Regions from separate parts of the Actinomadura sp. SCN-SB genome, predicted to be linked through region 3. Evidence: riboswitches for the same ligand, from Rfam matches in the RefSeq annotation. Region 3 holds a riboswitch; each other region holds the start of a gene.

What was found. A riboswitch is a leader RNA that binds a small molecule or an ion and turns the genes downstream of it on or off. The one in region 3 is predicted to bind cyclic di-AMP.
Region 1: it holds a riboswitch for cyclic di-AMP, as region 3 does, so the genes downstream of both, ACGWYJ_RS09460 (coiled-coil domain-containing protein) here and ACGWYJ_RS32165 (CHAP domain-containing protein) in region 3, are expected to answer to the same signal.
Region 2: it holds a riboswitch for cyclic di-AMP, as region 3 does, so the genes downstream of both, ACGWYJ_RS38045 (D-alanyl-D-alanine carboxypeptidase family protein) here and ACGWYJ_RS32165 (CHAP domain-containing protein) in region 3, are expected to answer to the same signal.

The regions. Positions count from the first base shown of each region.
Region 1 is NZ_JBIMPP010000010.1:158,141-164,004, forward strand. It holds gene purL (phosphoribosylformylglycinamidine synthase subunit PurL) at 1-1,826, shown strand, start outside; gene ACGWYJ_RS09460 (coiled-coil domain-containing protein) at 2,298-3,248, opposite strand; cyclic di-AMP (ydaO/yuaA leader) riboswitch at 3,252-3,441, opposite strand; gene ACGWYJ_RS09465 (serine/threonine protein kinase) at 3,962-5,864, opposite strand, start outside.
Region 2 is NZ_JBIMPP010000124.1:907-6,770, reverse strand. It holds gene ACGWYJ_RS38060 (sensor histidine kinase) at 1-1,128, shown strand, start outside; gene ACGWYJ_RS38055 (response regulator) at 1,125-1,781, shown strand; gene ACGWYJ_RS38050 (C40 family peptidase) at 2,206-3,390, shown strand; gene ACGWYJ_RS38045 (D-alanyl-D-alanine carboxypeptidase family protein) at 3,506-4,273, opposite strand; cyclic di-AMP (ydaO/yuaA leader) riboswitch at 4,283-4,473, opposite strand; gene ACGWYJ_RS38040 (hypothetical protein) at 4,842-5,804, opposite strand; gene ACGWYJ_RS38035 (GNAT family N-acetyltransferase) at 5,801-5,864, opposite strand, start outside.
Region 3 is NZ_JBIMPP010000070.1:25,738-31,601, forward strand. It holds gene ACGWYJ_RS32160 (TetR/AcrR family transcriptional regulator) at 23-628, opposite strand; cyclic di-AMP (ydaO/yuaA leader) riboswitch at 1,243-1,394, shown strand; gene ACGWYJ_RS32165 (CHAP domain-containing protein) at 1,408-2,268, shown strand; gene ACGWYJ_RS32170 (MFS transporter) at 2,490-3,929, shown strand; gene ACGWYJ_RS32175 (PA domain-containing protein) at 4,006-5,864, opposite strand, start outside.

The sequences.
Region 1 (5,864 bases), on a different contig from region 3:
CCGACACGCAACGGGTGCTGCCCGGGGTGGTCGCGGGCATCGGCGGGTACGGCAACTCGCTCGGCCTGCCCAACATCGGCGGCGAGACCGTGTTCGACCCCACCTACGCGCAGAACCCGCTGGTGAACGCGCTGTGCGTGGGCGTGATGAAGCACGAGGACATCAAGCGGGCGATCGCCCCCGGGCCGGGCAACCACGTGATCCTCTTTGGCGCCACCACCGGCCCGGACGGGATCGGCGGCGCGTCCGTGCTGGCCTCGGCGACCTTCGATGAGGAGTCGCAGGCCAAGCGTCCCGCGGTGCAGGTCGGCGACCCGTTCACCGAGAAGCTGCTGATCGAGTGCTGCCTGGAGCTGTTCCGCGAGGACCTGGTGGTCGGCATCCAGGACCTCGGTGCCGCGGGCGTCTCGTGCGCGACCACCGAGCTGGCCGCCGCCGGGACCGGCGGCATGCGCGTCGAACTGGACGCCGTCCCGCTGCGCGACTCGACGCTGCGCCCTGAGGAGATCCTCATGAGCGAGTCGCAGGAGCGCATGATGGCGGTGGTCGAGCCCGACAAGGTCGACCGCTTCATGGAGATCTGCGCCAAGTGGGAGATCCCGGCGACCACGATCGGCACGGTCACCGACACCGGACGCCTCGTGATGACCTGGCGCGGCGAGACCATCGTCGACATCCCCCCAGGCACCGCCGCCGACGAGGGCCCGGTGTACCGGCGCCCGCTGGAGCCCCCGGCCGACCTGGGCTCGCTCCAGGCCGACACCCCGGGACGGCTGACCCGCCCGTCCAGCGCCGAGGAGATCCGCCGCACGGTCCTGTGGCTGGCCGGGTCCCCGAACCTGGCGAGCAAGACCTGGGTGACCTCGCAGTACGACCGGTACGTGATGGGCAACACCGTGCTGGCCATGCCCGAGGACGCCGGGGTGATCCGGATCGACGAGGAGTCCGGGCTGGGCCTGGCGCTGTCCCTGGACGGCAACGGCCGCTACACCCGGCTCGACCCCTACAGCGGCGCCCAACTGGCCCTCTCCGAGGCGTTCCGGAACGTGGCGGCCACCGGCGCCCGCCCGCTGGCGGTCACCAACTGCCTCAACTTCGGCTCTCCGGAGGACCCCGGGGTCATGTGGCAGTTCGCCCGTGCCGTGGAGGGCCTGGCGGACGCGTGCCAGTACCTGGGCGTCCCGGTCACCGGCGGCAACGTCAGCTTCTACAACCAGACCGGCACCACGCCGATCAACCCGACCCCGGTCATCGGGGTGCTGGGCGTTCACGACGACGTCCGCCGCCACGTGAACATGTCGTTCACCTCCGACGGCGCCACCCTCGCCCTCCTGGGCGAGACCCGCGAGGAGTTCGGCGGCTCCGAATGGGCGCACGTGGTCTACGGCCACCTGGGCGGCCTGCCGCCCCTGGTCGACCTGGCCGCCGAACGCGCCCTGGCCTCGGTCCTGGTCGCCGCCGCCCGTGAGGGTCTGCTCACGGCCGCGCACGACCTCTCCGACGGCGGCCTCTCCCAGGCCCTGGTGGAGTCCTGCCTGCGCGGCGGCCTGGGCGCGAAGATCACCCTACGGGGCGACCCGTTCGTCAACCTGTTCAGCGAGTCGGTCGCCCGCGCCGTGGTGGCCATCCGCCCCGGCGGCGAGAACCGCCTGGTACAGCTCTGCGAGACCGCAGGCGTCCCCATTTCCCAACTGGGCATCATCGGCGGCGACTCCCTGGACGTCTCCACCGTAGGCCCGGACGGCGAAGCCCAAGAGCTGTTCACCATCCCCCTGGTGGAACTAAGGGACACCCACGAACGCCTACTCCCGAGCTACGCCAACTAGCCACCACTAGGCCAGACGACCGCTCAACCCGCTGCGCTCGCATCCAAACCAGGAGCGAGCGCAGCGCGCGTCTGCACCAAACACGGTCGTAATCACCTCAACCCCCAGCCCCGAACGGTCGCTCAAGCGTTGCGATCGCGTCCGAAGGCAGGTTCCGAGCTTGCGAGGAACCTGATCGCGGAGCGAGCCTCTAGGCGAGTCGGAGCGATGCAGCGATCGCCGCAGGCGCGACAAGCGACGAGCCGCCAGGCGAGGAGCGCAGCTCGTGCTTGCCAATAAACACGGCCGCACCCACCTCAACCCCCAGCCCCGAACGGTCGCCCAGGCGTTGCGATCGCGTCCGAAGGCAGGTTCCGAGCTTGCGAGGAACCTGATCGCGTAGCGAGCCCCTGGGCGAGTCGGAGCGATGCAGCGATCGCCGCAGGCGCGACAAGCGAGGAGCGCCAGCGACGAGTGCAGCTCGCGTCTGCCTTAGAACACAGATATATGCACGTGGTCGTAGTGGTTGGCGGTGATGCCGCCGCGGTTGGCCATCATGCGCCAGCCTGGGCTGCGCATGTCGTAGATGCGCTGGCGCCAGATGACGTATTTGACGCCGAGCCTGCTGGCGTTGTTGATGGCGTATTGGGCGGTGCCGTCGCCTTGGGCGCGGCCGTTGGCGGACGGCATGCTGCCGCCGGTGCTGACCATGAAGTCGCAGGCGGTGCCGGTGGCGTGGTCTTGGGCGTCGACGCCGCCGCGGAAGCAGCCGATGGTGGGGAACGGGCCGAATTCGATGTCGACCGCGTTCTTCACCCTGAGCATGCGCGCGGTGACGCCGCCCATGCCGACGCTGGGGGATTCGGGCTTGTACTTCTTGATCAGTGCCCGGATCCTGGCCCGCTGCTTGACCAGGTCGGCGATCTCCTTCTCCAGGTCCTTGATCTTCTGTTCGGCCTCGCGCTTGGCGCGCTGCTGGTCGTTGACCAGCTTCTGGATCTGCTGGACCCGGGCCGACTGGTTGGAGGCCACGTGGCTGGCGAGGCTGAGGCCGCTGAGCGCGCTGGACGGGTCGTCGGAGCCGAGGACCGACACGGACGGGTCGGCGCCGCCGGTCATGTACTGGGAGGCCGCTAGCTGGGCGACCAGGTTGCGGGTGGCCTCCAGGTCGGTGTTGAGCTCTCTGGCCTTGGCGATGGCCTTCTTGGCGTCGTACTCGGCGTCCTTGAGCTTGGCGAGGTCGCCGCCGTACGCCTTGTCGAGCTTTTCGATCTGGGCGTTGAGCTTCCGCATCTTGGCCGTGTCGCCGGGGGCCGCGGCCTGCGCGTTCACCGTGGTGCCGGCGGTGAGCGGCACGGCACCGGCGGCGAGTGCCACGAGTGCCAGGGCGGGACGCCGTAGCCGGGTGCGCCAGCGGCGGGTGGAGTTCGGGGTCTCCTCCACGTCCTCTCCTCTCCTCGATCGCCTACCGGGTTAGCTGACGGGTTCGGGCCGGGAGACGGCCCTGCCACCGCCGGTGGTGACCGGTGGTGGGTTCACCCCGGCCGGTCGGGCCCGGGGGCTGGCCCCGGACTCACCGGCGATGGGTCCCCGGCTCCCGTGGCGCGGGTGCCACGGGACTCGGCCGATCCGGCCGTTCCGTCCCCGGGGGGGCGGGACGGTGCGCGGGCCGAATGCCGTCGGACTGCAATGCGGTCGAACTGGAATGAGCCATACGAACCTTAGCGGAGATCAAACCGCCGGGCGCCGTGGAATGGTTCATTGCTCGGTGGGCGCGGCCATTTCGTGGGAGCGGAGCCATGTCAGGTGACCCGGCTCACAGCGTGGACCCGCAGGGCATGCCGCCGCGCGTTCCCTAGGGAAGCGGCCCGTTCCGTGCCTTTGCTCGGGTGGCGCTTGACCATTTCCGCGCCCGGGAGAAAGGGCGCGGGGGCGCGGCGGGGCGGTTCGCCGGCGCGGCCCGGTGGCGCGCATGCGAGGGCCGGCCTTCGGTGGGCAGTCCGCAAGAGCACTCCTTCTCTCCGGCGGGGACCGGGCACCCGCGGCCAAGCCGATGATCTCGGCCGCGGATACCTTAATGGATCCGAGGCGAAAGAAACTCTTAAATGACCCTTAAATCCTCGGGTCCGGGCGGCTCCCCGATCGGCCGGGCGCGGTCAGCTACGGCTGAGTTTGCCCTGGTAGCCGAGCCGCCGGTTGCCCGGCAGCCTCCACACGTACTGGAGCGTCCCGTCGACCTGGCGGGTGACCTCGACGGCACCGCTGGAGCACGGCTTGGAGATGTTCAGGGCCATTTTGAGCGTCCGGTTCGTCCCCTCGGTGAAGGTCAGCGTCCCGGTGCAGCGGGTCTGCGGGTACACCGCGCGCGCCTTCGTCTGGCCCGGCTCGAACGTGACCTCGACCGGGAACGAGGCGCCGCGCGAGGGGTTGACGACCGTGCCCTTCCATGTCCCGGCGAAGCCCTCGGGGACGGCCGTCACGGGCTGGTCGTTGATGGCGTTGGCGGGCCCGGCCTGCTGCGGGGACGGCTCCTCGTTCCCGCGCATCTGCGGCCACAGCACCAGAGCGATGATCGCGACACCGACCAGCACGCCGATCGTGAGGGAGAGCGCCACGCCCAGCATGCTGTTGCCGGGACGCAGGCGCAGCAGGTTCTCTAAGATCCCCGGCAGCCCGCGTGAGGACGGCTCGGACACCACGGCGGGCAGGACGGCCGTGGAGCCGCGCTCTTCCGGAACCTCGTCCCTGAAACGGTCCATGCCGGGGATCAGGTGCGGGACCGGGTCCGTCCTGTCGGTCGGCCCGGCGAACCTCCCCTCGGGCACGGCGGGCACATGCTGCGTCGCCATGTCGTCGTACACCCGGTCGCGGGACGGGGGCGGGCCGGACGGGTCGATGCGCGGCGTGTCGATCCGCGTGAGCTCGGCCGCCTCGGCCGGCTCCGGCGGGGCGGACCGGGAGCCGGGCTTGGAGGACGAGCGGGGCTCGAACCACCCCTCGGAGCCCAGCCGGGCCGTGGCCTCCCCCGGCGGCTCGTACAGGTTGGACGGCTCGTACGAACCCGGCGCCGACGGTTCCCGGGGCGGGTCCGGGACGGGGGCCCTCAGCGGCACGGATTCAGGCGTGGGGCCGGTGAACGCGGTCGGTGAGAGGGCCGGCGACTCCAGGATGATCCGGGGCTCGGCGGGAGGCGGGGTGAGCGAGGCGCCGACGGCGAGCGCGCGGCCCTCGTCGAGGAGCGTGCCGGGCATCTTCTCGGCCAGCGGCCCGGACTCGTCCAGCATCCGTTCGAGCAGCGCCGCCGCGGTGGGACGCCGCGCGGGGTCCTTGGCGAGGGCGTCGGCGACGACCTCGCGCAGCGAGTCCGGCAGTTCGTCCATCTCGGGCTCGTCGTAGACCACCCGTTGCATGATCTCGGAGGTGGAGTCGTCCCCGAACGGGGCCCGCCCGTAGGTCGCGTACAGCAGGCACGAGGCCCAGGCGAACACGTCGGCGGCCGGGCCGTTGTCGCTGCCGCTGAGCTGTTCGGGTGCCTTGTAGGAGGGGTCGTCGCTGACCCGTCCCGTCGGGGTTGCGTCGACGGTCTCCAGAGCGGCGGCGACGCCGATGTCGGTCAGCCTGGGCCCGTCCCGGCCGAGGAGGATGTTGGCGGGCCTGAGGTCGTGGTGGACGGCCCCGGCCCGGTGGATCGCGGCGAGCGCGACCGCGGCGCCGACCGCCAGCCGCTCGATCACCGCGTTCCCGCGCGGGCCCTCCTCGGAGACCAGCCGCAGCAGGGACGGCCCGGCGACGTACTCGCTGACCACGTACGGGCGGTCGCCCTCCACGTCGGCGTCGAGGATCGCGGCGGTGCAGAAGCCCTGGACCTTGCGGGCGGCGGCGAAGGCCCCGGCGAACCGGGCGCGCGCCGCCGGCTCCCCGGTCAGCCGCAGGTGCAGCAGCTTGATCGCGACCTGCCCGCCGGACGGGGTCCGGCCGAGAAAGACGGCGCCGTGCTCGCCGACGCCGAGCCGTCCGGTGACCTCGTAAACGCCGAGTCTTCGCGGGTCACCGGGCTGC
Region 2 (5,864 bases), on a different contig from region 3:
TCGCACGGCAATGTCGTCGTCTCCGGGCCGGGCGCGTCCCTGCACCCCATCCACTCCGCCGAGCGCGGACTCGACTGGATCAGCGGTGTGCTGGCGGCCTGTTCCACGCTTCCGGTCGTCGCCTGGCGCCGCTCCCCTTTCGGGGTGTTCGTGGGGACCACCGCGGCGGGCATCCTGCTGGTACTCCTGCACTACCCGCTGGACGTGCTGCTCGGCCCCGCCGCCGCGCTCTACCTGCTCGCCTCCAGCCGGGAACGGCACCATCCGTGGACGCGGCGTACCACCGTCACGGTGATCGCGCTGCTGGCGGCCTACCTCGTCGCGACCGCCGCGACACGGCCGGCCTTCCCGAGCATCGGACTGTTCCCCACACCCGTGGCCTGGGCCCTGGCCTGGTTCGCCGGTGACCGCTCGCGGCTGCGCCGTGAGCACATCGCCGACCTCCGGGAACGCGCCATTCGGGCCGAACGCGAGGCCGAACGCGAACGCCTGCTCGCCGCGGCCGAGGAACGCACCCGCATCGCCCGCGACCTACACGACTCCGCGGGACACGCGATCAGCGTGATCGCCGTCCGCGCCGGTGCCGCCCGCCTCGGCCACGACCGCAACCCCGAACGCTCACGCGCCGCCCTGCAGGCGATCGAGGACCTGGCGCGGCGCACCGCCGAGGAGATCGACACCATCGTCGGCACCCTCCGCGAAGGCGCTCCGCACGTCCCGTCGTCCCCGGGCGTCGAGGCACCGCCCGGGCTCGCCTCCCTCGACACACTGATCGCCCACCACACGGCCGCCGGGCACCGGATCACCCTCGACGCCTCGGGTACGCCGCGCCCGCTGGCCACCGCCGCCGACCAGGCCGCGTACCGGATCCTGCAGGAGTCGCTGACGAACGCGTCCCGCCATGGGACGGGCGGTGCCCGGATCGAACTGGCCTATCGCGAGGCGGCGGTCGAGCTGACCGTAACCAACCCGGCGCCAAGCGAGAACGGCTCCCGGCTGGGCGGCGGGCACGGGCTGATCGGCATGCGTGAACGCGCGGCCATGCTCGGCGGCACCTTGGACGCGGGCCGCGCCGGTGGTGCCTTCCGCGTCCACGCCCGCATCCCGTACGGAGGTGGCCGCCGGTGACGCGGGTGCTGATCGCCGATGACGACGACCTGATGCGCGCCGGACTCGCCGAACTCCTCGCCAACGACCCCACCATCGAGATCATCGGCCAGGCCGCCACCGGACGCCAGGCCGTCGACCGCGCCCGCCGCCTGTCCCCCGACGTCGTCCTGATGGACGTCCGCATGCCCGACCTCGACGGCATCGCCGCCACCCGCGAACTGGCCACGGCCGCCCCCGCCACCCGCGTCCTGATCCTGACGACCTTCGAGCAGGACGACTACATCTTCAGCGCGCTGCGCGCCGGCGCCTCCGGCTTCCTGCTCAAACGCACCCGCCCCGAAGACCTGATCGCCGCGGTCCACACCATCGCCGCTGGTGACTCCCTGCTCTCCCCGTCCGTCACCCGCCGTGTGATCGACCGCATGGCCCGCCAGCCCACCCCCGACCTCACCGGCCGGCCCGCGCTCGGGGACCTGACCCCGCGCGAACGGGAAGTCCTCGAACTCATCGCCCGCGGCCTGAACAACCGCGAGATCGCCACCGCGCTCGTGGTCGAGGAGTCCACCATCCGGACCCACGTCAAGCGCGTCCTGATGAAGCTCGGCCTGCGCGACCGCGTCCAAGCCGTCATCTACGCCTACGAGACCGGCCTCACCAACCCAGCCCCATGAGCCGCCTAGCCGCCCTGTCCACTGAACCGCGGCTCGACCCCCATATCCGCCACCGGGCGCCCGGCCTGGACCGATCGCGCCACTACCTGCCTCGCGATACAATACTATTCTGCTTAGTAGATAAGGGTCGATTGCGGCTGACGGCCCGGGAACCATCGAGATCCGTGGGGGATCCATGGGCGACTTGCGTACGCTGGCACCGCTGCTGGTGGCGGCAGGTTTTCTCCTGGTGATCACGGTTCTTTTGCTGGTCGGCAGGTCGGCCGCCAGCCGGAGATTCGATGAGAACAAGGACCGGCCATCCCGGCCGGACGACGGAGACCCCCGAACGGGACTCTGACCGCTCCGCCATCTTGATCGACGCGTCCCTTACCTCCTATCTTTCGTAGTAGATTCTGGGGCGGCGTCGCGTGAGGAGGCCGATGTGTTCGAGCGAAGCAGCCGGGCGTTGCCCCTGCTGATCGGCACATCGACACTCGCCACGTTGTCCGTGGGCCTGGCCTTCGTCGTCGGCCCGCCCGCCGATCCACCGGCCGCCCCTGAGCGAGTCCTTCCCGGGCGGTTCCTGGCCGCGCCACAGAGTCCACAATCGTCCGATGGCATCGTCGCTCCCCTGAAGGAACGGCTCACGCCTCATCTGCTGGTTTCGGCACCCTCATCCCTTCCGCAGGACGTCGTCGCCAAGGTCCGAGCCCTGAAGGATGTCCGGGCAGCAGAAGTCGCCGATGCCGCTCGAACGGCATTCGCAGGCAGCCGGGTGGGCCTGCTCGGCATCGACCCATCGACGTTCCGCAACTACACACCGCGTCCCACAGCGCAGTCCGACGCACTGTGGCGCAATGTCGCCGCCGGCGATATCGCGGTCTCGTTCACGCTGGGCACCGACGGCGCCGTACGGCTCGGCAGCCAGACGCCCATCGGCGGAACCGGCTCCCGGCCGCAGAGGACGATTCGAGTCGGAGCCCTCGCGACCATGGGAATCAGCGACGTCGACGCCGTCGTCTCCCGCGACACGGCACGCGAGCTCGGACTGCCGACCGGTAACGCGCTGCTCATCAGCGCGCGCAGCAGCGACCCCGGTTCCCTTACCTCGCGGCTGCGCAAGCTCCTGCCCCGGCAAGCCAAGATCGTCGGGCTCGCCGGCCTCGATGAGCGCACAGGCGCATCCGTCGGGCAGCTGCCCGACGCTCGTGGCCAGGTATTGACCGCCCGGCAGACTCGGGTCGCCATCCAAGCCGCCATGAGCAAGCTCGGGATGCCGTACGTCTGGGGTGGGGAGTCCGATGCCGAAGGTGGATACGACTGCTCGGGCATCCTGCAGTACGCCTTCGGCAAGGCCGGTGTGCGCCTTCCGCGGGTAGCGGCCGACCAGGCACGGACCGGGCGCGCCGTCCCGTTCGGCGAGGCCAGGCCGGGCGACCTGCTCACCTGGGCCCACGACCCGACCGCACCCGGCTACATCTCACACATCGCGCTCTACCTGGGAAAGGGAAGGATGCTCGCCGCACCGCGGCGCGGAACCTTCGTACGAGTCCAGCCGGTCTACTTCGTCAACTTCAAGGGAGCGATCCGGATCAACCCGAGGCTCGCGGCCCGACTGGCCGGCTAACGCACCGAATCGATCGCCCCACGGTCCGCTGCACGCCCGGGATGCCCGGTCAACGCTGCCCGGGCGCACAGCGACCGCCCGATCAGGCGGCTCGGTGGCCAGGAACATCCGTTCGTCAGTCGTTCTGTCCGACGTCGAACTCCCAGTGCCACGGCTCGTAGGGGCTGCTGTAGGCCCAGTCAGGATGGAGCCAGTCGTATTTCTCCGAGTTGGCGCGCATCCATTTGAACTGCGGTGATTCGTCGTCTTCGACACCACCGCAGAAGTCGGCGGCGATGCCGAGCCCATGCTTGCTGTTGCCGGGCTCTGCCGCCATGCCTGCCGGCATGCTCTCGTACAGGTCCTTCTGCTTGGCGAAGGACCGGTAGGAGTTGCGCAGGCAGATGTCGGAGCCGAAGCGCTTCTTGTAGGCGGTGTTGAGTTCATAGAAGGCCGATGCCGCGTCGCTCCGTAGCACCAGTCCCCGCTGTGGCAACGGGCACAAGTACCGGGTCGGGATCCGGCCGTTCGGAAACCTGCCCACCTTCCTCTTCTGCGAGGCATCGCAGGTGGTCGGCGGCTTGGCCGGAGGGACCGGGGGCCCGGCCGGAGGCTTGGCCGAAGGCTTGGCTGACGGGTGGGCCCGGGACTTCGCTTTGGGCTTGGTGTCAGGGCTGGGCGTGGCCTTGGCCGCCGGGCTGTTGCGCGATCGCGTCGTGTCCCGCGGCGTGGCGGACTTCTTGGCCCGATTGGCCGAGAGTGCCAGGTCCCCTGCCGTGGTGGTGGATTCCTTGGGGGCCGTGGTAACGGACGTCAGGCCCAGTGCGCCGGCGAGAATGCCGGCCAGCACGACGCCGGTCACCGGCGCTGCGATCTTGCCGTTCTTTCCATGCCGCTTGTGCACGGCACCATCTCCTAACTTCCATGGCGCCTACCGGGTTAGCTGACGGATTCGGGCGTGGAAGTCGCCCTACGGCACTCCTCGGATGTGGAGGATGCGCTGATTCACCCCTGCGAAGGCCGCTACATGCCTTCTGGCTTGTAGACCATTCGCGTTGGTTCCCCGGCTCCGCGCCGAAGGCGCGGACTAGGCGTTGCCGACTTCGCCGTGAGACTGATGCCTTGCGACCCTCGTGATACAGGGCACAGCTCGGGAAGCGGCTCGGGTTCGGTGGTACTCGGCACCTGGCGGGCGCCGAACGGATGGATCTCCCGGTCCCCGCGCGGCCGGCTGCGGCGTGGGACTCGCTGGACGGTCACCGACCTCCAGATGGAGGGCGGCCTCGAACGAAGTACGGGGCAATGTAGTAGCGATCCCAGCAAAACGGCAAGTCGAGGCCCGGGGGAGAGACAACAGGTCCCCTGGAAAGGGCCAAAGCAGACAGGCACTCGGCGGGCTTGCTCGAAGTACTATTTGATCTAGTACATGGGCCATACGTCGCCACGTCCATGAGTCCCGGACACCGGTTGCGTCAGCGTTTGAAGGCCAGGTGCAGGTGATCCTGGTGGACAGTGTTGGTGAACGAAGCCCTGCCACCCTTCGACACCGCCCACGGTGCGCCGACCTCGTTCGCTCCGGTGGTGAGGGCCTGGATTGCGACAGGCCGGGCAGGGACGTCGCCGCCACGGCGCTGCTCGGCGACGCGACGGCCGTCGACCGCCCAGATGTCCACGGCCCTGCCCTGCCGGTGGTTGCTCACCGATTCGCTCCCGTAGACCCTGAACGGGTGACCGGTGGAGACCACCGTGACGGAGATGGTGTGTTCCTTGGTGATCTCGAGCATCAGCCTCAGAACGCGCGTGTCCACCCGGCCGGCTTGGATGTCCCAGCGTGCGGTGTCGGGCAGCACGATGCGTTTGCTGGCCAGCACCTGGGCGGCGAGCGGGCCGAGTGCCCGCGCGGATTGCGGGGCCGCACCGCCTGTGGAGGCGATGCGCGTCACCGCCCAGCCCGCCGGCCGTTTGCTCAACCTGATGTCAATGGTCCGGGTGGTCGTTGTGATGACGGTCCATCGCCTGGTACTCAGCCTGACCACGGCCATGATCGAGGCCGACTTCGCCGTCAGGCCCCCAATCTGGGGATAGATCACTTCGCCCGCCCCCGCATCGGTCTTCGCGAGCAGCGGCGCCGCCTGCCCGGCCAGGGACGGGTCCATCCCGGCCGCGGCGAGGCGGTTTCCGGTCGCCCGGGCTTCTCCGCCCCCGGCGCCGTAGTTGGTCAACACCTCGACAAAGCGGACGGCGGCACGCTTGACCGCGGGGGCGGGCTCGTCGGCGGCGACCACGAACGCCTTCACCGCTGGCAGGGCCGGTACGGTCGCGCCTCCTCGAGACGGTGAAGGCTGCTGCAGACGACCTGAACCGGGCACGGAGCACGCTGCGAGCGGCATCACCACCAGGAGCGTCAGCAGCCGGGACGGGCGCTTCAGCTTCACAGGTTCATTCCGTAGGTCAGCCAGTGTTCGCCATCGACCCCATCGTGCATGTCCCGGGGT
Region 3 (5,864 bases):
GGCCTGGCGCCGCAGGCAGACCTCACCGGACCGGCATGAGCACGCCGAGCAAGGTCTTCTCCAGAATCTCGCCCACGCTCTCCGCAATCATCCGTCCGGCGGCGGCCTCGTCGGCGGCCGCATGCAGCAACGAGTAAACCGTGGTCACCAGCCAGTCGACGGGGAGGTCAGCGCGGAAGACCCCAGCTTCCCGGCCTCGGACGATAAGGCGTTCCACGTGGGCCATCGGCTCGTCGTGGTAGCGCCGCACCTCCTCGGCGGTGAGGGCGTGCTGCGCGGCGGTGTGCAGGCTGCCGAATCGGTTGAGCAGCGGCCAGCAGGTGCGGATCAGCCGGGCGAACGCCTCGGCCGGCGGCCCCTGCGCGGGCGCGGCCTCCTCGACGACGTTCGTGCCCTCGGCGATGGACGCGGCCAGGACCGCTCTTAGCAGGTCCTCACGGGAGGCGAAGTGCCCGTACAGAGTGACCCGGGCCACGTCGGCCGCCTTGGCGATGTCGCTCATACTGATGTCCGGATCGCGGGCGAAGCACTCGGTGGCCGCGGAGACGATCGCCGCGAGATTCCGCTCCGCATCCGCCCGCCTGCGCTCTCCGGCTCGCCGCCCCCGCACGTCCGCACCCTGCGCCATGAGCGCATCCTAACAAGAACCCGAACAGGCCTGTTTGAGTTAACGAGTGGGAGACTCTCACCTTCCCCCAGCGCGCAGGAGGAGCCTCACCGGGATCGGCCGATCCAGGCTGAGGACCCTCGTCACCATGCCGAACCTGTCCCCTTTTGCCCCAAGTTTCACTTCGGCCTCAAAGGTCACGATCAAGGGTCTCATCCCCGGTATCCCCGGCATCCCCGCAAAAAGCCGCGTCGGGCGGGCGTGGCGGTCATCGTTGCGCCCAATGGCGCGCAGGCGGGTGCCTGCATGGCCGTTCGATACGCCCTGCCCACCGCCCTTTCGCGCCAGTCTCGGCCACCGCAGCGAGGGGAGACCGGCCAGAACCGGAATAGATGCCCCCTAGGACGGGTTTTTGTACCTCGGACAGTGCGTTTGCCCAGGATTTGCCCTGAGCTGGATGTTTGATACTGTCTGTCCCCATCTGGTGACGCACCCCATGCGTCGCCGATACGGACGGGGGCGAACCCCTCAAGGGACGCCCCCTCCACGGTCGCGTGTGCGGAGACCATGACCCCCCGCGAACCGTCATCCATCTGATCGCATGCCGGCGGCCTGCCTGGCCGCCGGACCGCCGAGTCCTTTCAGCGCCCACGGCCCGCAGGCCTGGGCGCCTGGAGCCGGGGACCCAACTTTCTGGGGTGAATCGGCGCACGCCTGGCGTGTGCCGTAGGGCGACTTCCACGCCCGAATCCGACAGCTAACCCGGTAGGCGGCCTGGAAGGAATCAGGAGACCCCTGCCTTGTCGTTCCGTGAGAACCTCTCGTATACGACCCTGCTCGCCTCTGCCCGCGAGCGCACCACCTACCTGACCAGCCAGACCCTGTCCCTGCGCGGACGCGCCGCCGCCGGTGCGGTGGGTGCCGCCGCCCTGGGCGCGCTGACCTTCGGCTCGGCCGCCGCCGCGCTCGCCGACGCCGGCCCGCAAGAGGTGACCACCACCGCCGCCGTGGCCGGGCAGGCCGTCGGCGCAGGCAACGCCGGCGAGGCCGCCGGCCTCCGCCCCGAGCAGCTGCCCGAGAAGGGCGAGCGGCTCGCGGAGAAGACCGAGACCAAGGCCACCAAGGAGTTCGCCGGCAAGGAGGCGAACGCGGCCGAGTCCTCGACCGTCAGGTCCGCCGCCGCTGCCAATGATGTGATCGAGCTGGCCAAGGACCAGGTCGGCATCACCGAGGGCAAGGACGGCAACACCAAGTTCCACAAGTGGTACATCAGCAGCGACGCCGCCCAGCGCACCGCCGAGCGCGACGGCGGAAGCGTCTCCGACTACAAGGGTGCCCAGTGGTGCGACATGTTCATCTCCTGGGTCGGTGAGCAGACCGGTGCCAGGGGCATGGGCGCCGACGCCTACACCGTCTCCCACGCCGAGTGGTTCAAGGACAACGACCGCTGGGGCACCAAGGCCCGCCCCGGCGCCGTGGTGTTCTTCAACTTCGATGGTGACAAGAGCATCGGCTCCATCGAGCACGTCGGCCTGGTCGACAAGGTCAACGGCGACGGCACCATCAGCACCATCGAGGGCAACTCCAACGACGCCGTGGAGAAGCGGATCCGGGACAACTCCGAGGTCGTCGGCTACGGCTACCCCGAGTACCGCAAGTAAGACCCACAACGCGCGGCCCGTCCAACCAGCGCGTTGAGAACCACCCAGTGCGCCCCGCCACCAATATCGGTGGCGGGGCGCACTGCTTTCTAAGCCCTCCGGCTCGTCGACCCCACTTCCGCGCCTCGCGGCGAACGAAGAACATGAACACACCTGTTTGACTTATTACCCCCACGGGGTAGCGTAAGCCGAACAGACCTGTTCGAGTTAAGGGGACAAGGATGTCTCACCCCTCCCCCACCGCGCATGGCAAGACCGTTCCCAACGAACCTCACCCGCGTCGCTGGACGGCGCTCACCCTGATCAGCGTCGCCCAGTTCATGCTGATCCTCGACGTCACCGTCGTGAACGTCGCGCTCCCCCAGATCGGCACAGACCTGGAGCTGGGCAGGACGACCCTCACCTGGGCCGTGACCGCCTACACGCTGTTCTTCGGCGGGCTGATGCTGCTGGGCGGACGCCTCGCCGACCTCTTCGGCGCACGCCGCCTCATGCTCATCGGCCTGGCCACGTTCACCCTCGCCTCGCTGGCCACCGGCCTGGCCCAGAACTCGACTCTCCTGATCGGCGGCCGCATCGCCCAGGGCATCGGCGCAGCACTGCTGTCTCCCGCCGCCCTGTCGACCATCACCACCACCTTTCACGGCGAGGAACGCAACAAGGCGCTCGGCGTGTGGGCGGGACTGGGCGGCATCGGATTCGCGGCCGGAGTGCTGATCGGCGGCGCCCTCACGGCCGGTCCGGGATGGCGCTGGGTGTTCTTCGTCAACGTGCCGGTCGGCCTCGCCGTCCTGGCCGCCCTCCCCGCGACGGTCCCGGCCACCCACACCCCGCACGGCGCGCGTCCGCGGATCGACGTGCTGGGCGCGCTGGCCGTCACCGCCGCCACCGGATCACTCATCTACGGCCTGGTCACAGCCGGCGACAACGGCTGGGGTTCGGCCGGAACGCTGCTGCCACTGGCCGCCGCCGTGATCCTGTACGGCGCCTTCGCCCTCATCGAACGCGCGGTGCGCTCGCCGCTGATGCACGTGGAAATGCTGACGCGCCGTCCCGTGGCGGTGGGAGCCTTCCTGATGCTCGCCGGGTCCGGCCTGCTGATCTCGCTGTTCTTCCTCGGCTCCCTCTACCTGCAGCATCTGCGCCAGCTCAGCGCGCTGGAGACCGGCCTGATGTTCCTGCCCGCAGCGCTGGCCACCGGCGCCGGGGCGCACCTGGCCGGACGGCTCGTCAGCCGCATCGGCACCCGCCCCGTCGCCGCCACCGGACTGGCCCTGGTCGCGATCGGCACCGCGCTGCTCACCCAGCTCCCCGTGGACGGGAACGTCCTGCTCGGATTGCTGCCGGGCCTGGTCATCGCCGCCGCCGGAGTCGGCCCGGTCTTCGTCACCGCCACCACGTCAGCGCTGGCCTACGTCCACCACGGCGAGGAAGGGCTGGCCTCCGGGGTCATCAACACCTTCCACGAACTCGGCGGCGCGATCGGCGTGGCGACCGCCTCCACGCTCGCCGCCGCCGGCCTGACCGACGCCCCGTCCATCAACGGCTTCACCGACGCCTTCACCGCCACCGCCATCGCGGCCGCGGTGACCACCGCCCTCGCGTTCGCGATGGTCCCACCCGGCAAACCCCAGATGACCGGCACCCCGCACGCCCACTGAACACCACGATTCGGTGCCCCTTGGTGGTCGCTGCCGAGTATCGGGAGCGACCACCAAGGGACCGCCGGGCACTGCGCTACTGGGAGCCGGTGTACTCGAAGATGTAGAGCCCGTGGTCACGGTCGGAGGCGGCGACATACTCCTTGCCGCCGGACTGGAAGACGTCGACTCCCCAGAAGTTGTTGCCTCCCTGGTCGATGAAGTGTCCGACCTCGACGATCCTGTCGTTCACGATCTTGGTGACCCGGAAGCCTCCGGCGTAGTACGAGAAGTACGCCAGATCAGCCCGCTTCCGCGAAGTGGCCACCTCGTGCACGGACAGGTCGCCCGAACCGGTGGCGAACGCCGGATCGTGGGCCTGAGGCAGGGCGTAGGTGTCCAGCTCGGTCATCTTGCCCGCCTCGTTGCGGTACAGGTGGACGTACCCCCAGCCGTCGAAGAAGGAGGAGAAGGTGAGGGTGTCGCCCTTGGTGCCTAGCGCCACCGGAAGGGCGCCCGGACCCGTACCGGCCAGGCAGTCGGCGTTGTTGTAGGGCTGGTCGAAGATGGCGAAGCCCTGTCCGCGCGGCGCGACGCCGAAGGTGGGAATGTCACCCTCGACGCTCATGCCGAGCGTCTGGTCGCACGCGTCGGTTCCGGTGCGATTGAAGATCAGCACGGCGTCGTACCCGCCGGCGGCGATGACGTTGGCGACCTTGACGGTGAAGTCGCACACGCCGCGCTCGACGACCGCGATGTCGACGATGTTCGGGTCGCCCGCGGGAACCGCCGGATCGGTGTCGCACGCCTGCCCGGCGAAGACGGCCTGACCCGTGATCGTCTGTCCGTCGGCCAGCGGCCGGGTGTTGCTGCCCTGGGACGCCACGATCGTGGTGCCATCGTCGACGTTCCGCCCGCCCACACCGAACGGTCCGAAGTCCTCGTCGGCGGCGATGACGTACCGGTTGTCGAGGGTGAACTCCGACTGGTGGCCATTGCCCTCCGGTGGGACGTTCAGCCCGCTCTCGGCCGCTTCGGGGTCGGGGTTGGCGAAGTCGGTGTCACCGATGTAGGTGGCGTTGCGAGGGTCGGTCACATCGAGCTTGACGTAGCCGGCGTCCCAGTAGGACACCAGCATGACCTGCCTGCCGCCGATCTGCTTCACGACCACATCGTGGTGGAAGATCTCGGTGAGGTTGGCGGGCGCGTTCTGGACGATCTGCGGGAACCGCTCGTCGAGGTCGTACTCGGCGATGACCCTGGCCTTCTTCGGGTCGGTGATGTCGACGATGTCGGCGTCGGGCCCTTCTTCGTTGTCCACGATGACGGCATAGGCCTTGTCGCCGGCATCCCAAGCGAAGACGCTGTGGATCTCGTTGGCGTCCTTCTTGCCCTGGCCCGTCACCGTGTGGTCGCCGACGCCCTCGGCCAGCGGCGTCGGGTGGTCGGGGTTGCTGACGTCGTAGATGTTCATACCGCCGAACCCGGCGGCCGGCTTGCAGACCTCGTTGTTGCTGACAAGGACGTCGCCGTTGAACGCAGGCGTGTCGATGTGCAGCGACTGGATGCCCTCGCCCGGGTAGCTGCCCTCCTTGGCCTGGATGAAGGCGACCTCCTTCGGCGCGGCGGGGGTGCGGACGTCCACGACGTGCACCCCGTTGTACTTGCACGTCACATCGCCCCACGAGGCCAGGTAGGCGTAGCCGTTGAAGACCCCGACGTCGGCGATCTTCTCGGGCACCACGTTCTTCAGCCCCAGCTTGCTGACCAGCCGGACGTTCTCACTGCCGGCAGGCAGATGCCCGCTCTCACCCCCGTGCTGATGGTGATCGTGGGTGACCTTCGCGTTGTCGATCCCGCCGTCGTCACTGGAGGCGCCGTCATGAGCCAGACCTGTCCCGGTCAGGGCCGTCGCGGCAAGGGTCGCCGTCACGACGAAGGTCGCGGCGACCCGGT